Regions from separate parts of the Kitasatospora sp. NPDC088861 genome, predicted to be linked through region 2. Evidence: riboswitches for the same ligand, from Rfam matches in the RefSeq annotation. Region 2 holds a riboswitch; the other holds the start of a gene.

Region 1 (3,352 bases), on a different contig from region 2:
GCCCGGACCCGGCCGGCGAGCAGCGCCCCCAGCAGCGCCACGCCGGCCATGGCCAGCAGGATCACCGCGAAGGCCCCGGGCGAGCCGGCGGCCCCGGACGAGGCGGTGGCCCCGGCGCCCTCGTGGGCGGCGGCGAGCGAGCCGCCGCCCAGCACCGCGAACATCACCCCCGCCAGGCCCGTCAGCAGGACGTTGCCCAGCGCGTCGCTCATCTGCAGGGCCGCCGAGTTCACCCCGGCGTCCTCCGGCGCGGAGAGCTTCATCATCAGCACGCTGACGCTCGCGACCGTCAGTCCCATCCCGATGCCGCCGACGCCCCAGGCCACCGCCGCCACCCAGGCCGGCACCGCCGGGACCAGCACCAGCGCGGCGCCCGCGATCGCCACCGCGGTCAGCACGAACCCGCCCCGGATCATCGCCTCGCGGTAGCGCTCGGCTCCCGGCCGCCCCTGTAGCCAGGAGCCCAGCGCCCAGGTGAGCCCGCCGCTGGTCAGGGTGAGCCCCGACATCGTCGGCGAGAGGCCGCGCTCGGTGGTCATCATCAGCGGAACGAAGGCCTCGGCCCCGAGGAACGCCCCGGCCGCCAGTCCGCGCAGCAGGATCACCGCCGGCAGCCCCCGCCCTGCCCGCAGGGTCCGCTCGGGCAACAGCCCCAGGACGGCCGGCACCAGCAGCGCCGCCCCGACGATCCCGGGGAGCAGCCCGATCAGGTCGTGCCGCCCGCCCGCGTACTGCAGCAGGCCGGCACCGAGCGCCGCCATCGCGGCCAGCAGGGTGCGCCGGCGGTCGAAGTCCGAGCCCCTGGCCACCGGGTGCTCCCGCTCGGAGCGGGTCAGCGCGGGGCCCATCACGGCCAGCGGCAGCAGGATCAGCACCGGCACGGCCAGGAACACCCAGCGCCAGCCGAGGTGCTGGGTGATCGCGCCGGAGACCAGCGGCCCGATGATCGAGGGCAGCACCCAGGCCGAGGAGAAGGCCGCGAACACCGCCGGCCGCAGCCGCTCCGGGTAGGCCCGGCCGACCACCACGTACAGCGCGACGATCACCAGCCCGCCGCCCAGGCCCTGGATCGCCCGCCCGGCCACGAACACCCACATGCCCGGCGCCGTCCCGGCCACCACCAGGCCCACACCGAACACCGCGATGCCGGTGAACAGCGGCTGCATCGGCCCGCGCCGGTCGCACCACTGCCCGGAGACGACCAGCGCGAACAGCGTGGTGGTGAAGTAGCCGGAGAAGGCGAAGGCGTACAGCCCGATGCCGTTCAGCTGGCGGGCCGCGGTCGGCATCGCGGTGTTGACGGCGGTCGCCTCGAAGGCGATCACCAGGACCACCGACACGATCCCCAGCGTCAGAGCGCGGTAGCGGCCGCTGAGGACCCCGCCACCTGGGTCGAGTTCGGAGGGTATCGAGGCGGAGTCGACCGAGGTGGGGGAGGCAGTGGTCATACGTAACATCGTAAGGGCCGTCTGCCTTCATGACCCCTGACCCGAGTCGGTGACCAGCTAGGTCGCTGGGCCTAGGACCGGGGTCGGGGGAAGGGCGGGCGAAGCTCAGGCGGCGGTCAGTGGAGCACCTTCAGGCCGACCACGCCGGAGACGATGAGCAGCAGGCAGCCGATCCGGGCCGCCGTCACCGCGTCCCCCAGGACGGCCATGCCGTAGAGCGCGGTGCCGACCGCACCGATGCCGACCCAGACCGCGTAGCCGGTGCCGATCGGAATGGTGCGCATCGCGTACGCCAGCCCGCCCATGCTCAGCAGCAGGGCCACACCGAAGACGAGGCTGGGGGTGAGCCGGGAAAAGCCCTTGGACGACTCCAGGGCCACCGCCCACACGGTCTCCAGGACACCCGAGATGATCAGAACGAGCCATGCCATGACGGCCTACCTCCGCAGTCCACAGCGGCCGGATTGCCGCTGAACTGCGCCGTCTTGTCGTCACCGGGTACGACGCGCTCGTCCGGGGCGGCCGGGCAACCGACCACCTGGTTCCGACCGTAGCACAAGCCGCCATACAGAATTTACATTCCGCCGTTGACGGCCCCCCGCGCATTCCGCCACTATGAATTCACTGGCCGTGTGCCCGAGTGGCTTAGGGAACCGTCTGCAAAGCGGTGTACACGGGTTCGATTCCCGTCATGGCCTCGCCGGAAATGGAATTGCCGGTCGACATTCCGTCGACCGGCAATTCCTGTTTCCGGTATTTCCGGGGCGGTCGGCCGAAGCCGCCGCCCCCGCCCGTCAGACCGCGACCGCGTCCTCCGGCCGGATCGGCAGCCGGCCGACCGGCAGGCCGGTGGCCGCCCGGACGGCGGCGGCCACGGCCGCCGGGGCGACCACCGCGGGGGCGGCGCTGACCGCCTTGGCCCCGAAGGTGGCGACCACGTCCCGCTCCTCCAGCAGGGCGGCGATGCGCACCTGCGGGGTGTCCAGCGCGGTGGGCAGCCGGTAGCCGGTGAGCGAGGGGTTCAGCAGCACGCCGCCCTCGGTGCGCAGGTCCTCCAGCAGCGCCAGGCCGACGCCCTGGGCCACGCCCGCCTCGATCCGGTCCTCGATCTGCCGCGGGTTCAGCGCCCGGCCGACGTCCTGGGCGACCGTCATCTCGACCACCCGGACGGCGCCCAGCTCGATGTCCACGTCCACCACCGCGCGCATCGCGCAGAACGCGATCGACACGAAGGCGTCGCCCTGCCCGGACTCGTCCAGCGGCTCGGTGGGGTGCGGGCGGCACTGGGCCGTCGCCCAGAGCTCCTTGCCCTCCAGCGCCTCGGCGACCGGCATGCCGAGCACCCCGTCGTACGAGGTGATCTTGCCGTCGGCGATCTGCAGCAGTTCCACCGACATCCCGAAGTTGGCGGCGATCGGCTGGAGCAGCTGGTGGCGGACCATCAGCGCGGCGCGCTCGACGGCGCCGCCGGAGACCCAGGTGTGCCGGCCACGGGCGGAGGGACCGGCGATGGACTGGTCGCTGTCGGCCGGCGCGATGTACACCTCGCTGACGCCCAGCACGGTCTGCACGATCTGCCGGGCCAGCGTGGCGAAGCCCTGTCCGGAGTCGACGGCCGCGCAGATCACCGTGGCGTGGTCGCCGCTGACCCGCACGGTGGCGGTGGAGACCTCGTCCTCGCCCTCCGCGCCGAGCATGTGCACCATGCCGACGGCGTAGCCGATCCCGCGCCGCACCGCCGCCGGGTCGCCGGCCCCACCGGGCCCGCCCGGCAGCAGCCACTCGGCGTCCGGGTCGTCCACCGGCAGGGCCGGCAGCGGCTCGGCCGCGACGGCCTCCAGCAGCGCGCCGACCGGCGCCGGGCAGGTGACGGCCTGTCCGGTAGGCATCGCGTCGCCGGTGGC
Region 2 (3,352 bases):
TGCTGGCCGTCGCACTGGCCGGGCTGGCCGTCGGCGTGTGCGGGCCGGTCGGCTTCGTCGCGCTGGCCGCGCCCGTGATCGCCGGACGGCTGGCCGGGCCGGCGCGCGTGCCGGTCCTCGGCTCGGCACTGACCGGCGCCGTCCTCGTCGTGCTCGCCGACACCGTGGGGCGGGTGCTGATCGACGGGGTGGAGATCCCGGTCGGCATCGTCACCACCGTCCTCGGCGGCCCCTTCCTGCTCTGGGTGCTGCTCGGCCGCAAGGGCACCCCCGCTTAACCTTCCCGAGGAGTACCGCAGATGGAAACCCTTCCCCTCGTCGAGCCCGATCCGGCCGACCCCGCCTACCGCCTGGTCACCTTCGTGCACGAGGACGCGTCGTGCGACGGCGTGCTCGCCCTCCTGCACACCGTCACCGACAAGGACCGGCACGCCGGCGACCTCGCCCCGCACCTGATGACCCGCCGCGACGACGGCCGCTGGTCGATCACCTACCGGCTGCGCGCCGACCACCGGGCGTCCTACCAGCTGTACCCGTTCCGGGGGGACGCCCCCGGCACCGCCCGGGCGGACTGGCTGCGCGTCCTCGACCACGCCCGCCCCGACCCGCACGACGCCGCCCCCCGGCTGCCCGCCCGCGACGGGCGCCACCCGTCGTCCGTGCTCAGCCTGCCCGACGCCCCCGCCCAGCCGTACGTCCGGCGGCGCGACGGCGTGCCGCGCGGGCGGACGGTGGCCCACGAGGTGGCCGGGCGGCGGGTGGACGTCCACCTCCCCGCCGGGGGCGGGCCTTCCGCCGGCGGCGGGCCGTTCGCGGTGGCCGTGCTGCTGGACGGCGAGATGTGGGGCGAGGTGCTGTCGGTCGGCGACACCCTCGACAACCTGGCGGCGGACGGCGCCATCCCGCCCACCGTCGCCCTGCTCGTCCACACCATGGGCCCCTGCCGACCCGACGACCTCAGCTGCAACCCGGCCTTCGTCGACCTCCTCGCCGACCGCCTCCTCCCCTGGGCGGCGGCGGAGTTCGGCACCACCACCGACCCGGCCGCCACCGTGATCGCCGGCCAGAGCGCGGGCGGCCTCACCGCCGCCTTCGCCGCGTTCCGGCGCCCCGACCGCTTCGGCGGCGCGCTCTGCCAGTCCGGTTCCTTCTGGTGGCCGGACGAGACCGAGTTCGACGAGGGCAGTGAGTGGCTGACCCGCCAATTCGCCCGCGAGCAAAGGCGGGAGGCCCGGTTCTACGTCGAGGTCGGCCTCCAGGAGTGGATGCTGCTCCCGCAGAACCGTCACCTGCGCGACGTCCTCACCGCCCGCGGCTACGACCTCGCGTACCGCGAGTTCAACGGCGGCCACGACTACGCCTGTTGGCGCGGCGGGCTGGCGGACGGGCTGGCGCACCTGCTGGGGCGTGCCTGAGAACTCCCGGTGGACCATCCGGACCGACGGCGGCCGAGGCGTCCCGCCACCCGGGCGTGCTAGCGTCCCGGTGGCGGCGCGCCGGTGACCGCCCCGGACGAGATGTGCGCCGTACCCGGCCCGCCAAGACGACGCACCGAGGGAGACGTCATGGCCGCCGGTGCCCCGATCGCCCGTCCGCTCGACGTGCGGTGGATCCACGGGTCCCCGTCCGCGAAGCACAACACGGACCCGGACATCCAGGTCCACGCGTACGACGAGCACACCGTCATCCTGCGGCAGAACAAGGCGGTCGACTACGAGGCGCCGTTCCTGTTCCTGCTGTTCGGGGGCGAGCGGGCGGTCCTGATCGACACCGGGGCCACCGCCTCCGCCGCGTACTTCCCCCTGCGCACCGTGGTCGACGGACTCATCGACCAGTGGCTCGCCGACCACCCCCGCGACGGCTACGGACTGCTCGTCCTGCACACCCACCCGCACGGCGACCACGTCGCGGGCGACGGGCAGTTCGCCGACCGGCCCGCGACGACCCTGGTCGGCGCCGACCCGGCCACGGCCTGGCCGTACTTCGGCTTCGACCAGGACCCGGACGCCGTCGCGCGGGTGGACCTGGGCGGCGGCCGGGTGCTCGAATGCCTGGCCACCCCGGGCCACCACCCGGCGGCCGTCACCTACTACGACCCGTGGACGGGCCTGCTGCTCACCGGCGACACCGTCTACCCGGGCCGCCTCTACATCGACGACTGGCCGGCCTTCACCCGCACCGTCGACCGGCTGATCGACTTCGCCGAACGCCGCCCGGTGACGCACCTGCTCGGCTGCCACATCGAGATGACCCGCACCCCCGGCGTCGACTACCCCATCCGCACGACCCACCAACCCGACGAGCCGCCCCTGCAGCTGACCGTCGGACACCTCCGGGCCATCCGCACCGCACTCGCCGACCTCGGCGACCGACCGCGCCGGCACGCCCTGCCCGACCTGATCCTCTGGCCGAGCGCCTGAGCCCGGAAGGCCGCGTCCAACGAACTGACGCCGCACCCCGCGGTCGCGGGGTGCGGCGTGGCTGTTCAGTCGGCGGGGGGTGGTGCCGGCGCCTCCCAGGGGAGGCGGGTGGTGAGGAGGGTGCCGGCGGCGACCAGGGCGGCGGTGAGCAGAAGGGCGAGGCGGTAGGGGCCGGGTGAGCCGCCGTCGGTGTCCAGGGCGCCGATGAGGGCGGCGGTGGCGGCGATGCCGAGGGCGCCGCCGAGGGTGCGGACGATGGTGAACAGGCCCATGGCGCGGCCCATCGCGGGCCCGGGGACGTCGGCGAAGCCGGCGATCTGGACGGTGAGCACGGCGGTGCCCAGGACGAGCCCGACCGCGAACATCAACGCCCGTACGACCCAGGGGTTCTCGGCGAAGCCGAGGGCGGCCAGGACGAGGGCGGCGAGCAGCAGCGCGGGCAGCGCGAGGCGGCGGGGGCCGAACCGGGGCAGCAGGCGGTCGACCACCTGGGAGGCGGCCATCAGGCCGATCGCCTCGGGGAAGACGCTCAGCCCGGCGTCGAGGGCCGAGGCCCCGAGGGCGGCCTGGTAGAGCAGCGGGAGGACGAACAGGGCGCCCATCAGGCCGGCCGAGGTGAGCAGGGCCAGCCAGGTGGCGGTGCCGAAGGTGCGGTCGGCGAGCTGCCGCAGGTCCACCAGTGGTTCGGCGGAGCGGAGTTGGTGGCGCACGGCGATGACGAGCAGGAGGAGACCGGCCACGCCGCTGAGCGCCACTCCCGGCGAGGACCAGCCGTGCGCGGGGCCGAAGCCGAGCGCGTAGGTGAGCAGTCCGAGGCCGGGGGTGGCGAGCAGGAAGCCGGTGGTGTCGAAGCGGCCGGCCGGGGGCTCGTCCGCCGCGCGCAGGCCGATGAGCCCGGTCACGACGGCCGCGACCCCGACCGGCACGTTGAC

What was found. Region 2 has a riboswitch for guanidine ahead of ACIP37_RS11105 (MBL fold metallo-hydrolase). Riboswitches for the same ligand answer to the same signal wherever they lie in the genome.
Region 1: it holds a riboswitch for guanidine, as region 2 does, so the genes downstream of both, ACIP37_RS26305 (SMR family transporter) here and ACIP37_RS11105 (MBL fold metallo-hydrolase) in region 2, are expected to answer to the same signal.

The regions. Positions count from the first base shown of each region.
Region 1 covers NZ_JBIVJF010000018.1:105,554-108,905, forward strand. Annotated here, with positions in the region: gene ACIP37_RS26300 (MFS transporter) at 1-1,448, opposite strand, end outside; gene ACIP37_RS26305 (SMR family transporter) at 1,565-1,879, opposite strand; guanidine-III (ykkC-III) riboswitch at 1,923-1,989, opposite strand; tRNA gene ACIP37_RS26310 (tRNA-Cys) at 2,075-2,146, shown strand; gene ACIP37_RS26315 (xanthine dehydrogenase family protein molybdopterin-binding subunit) at 2,243-3,352, opposite strand, start outside.
Region 2 covers NZ_JBIVJF010000004.1:432,079-435,430, forward strand. Annotated here, with positions in the region: gene fhuB (Fe(3+)-hydroxamate ABC transporter permease FhuB) at 1-278, shown strand, start outside; gene fes (enterochelin esterase) at 300-1,415, shown strand; guanidine-III (ykkC-III) riboswitch at 1,493-1,553, shown strand; gene ACIP37_RS11105 (MBL fold metallo-hydrolase) at 1,566-2,420, shown strand; gene ACIP37_RS11110 (DHA2 family efflux MFS transporter permease subunit) at 2,486-3,352, opposite strand, start outside.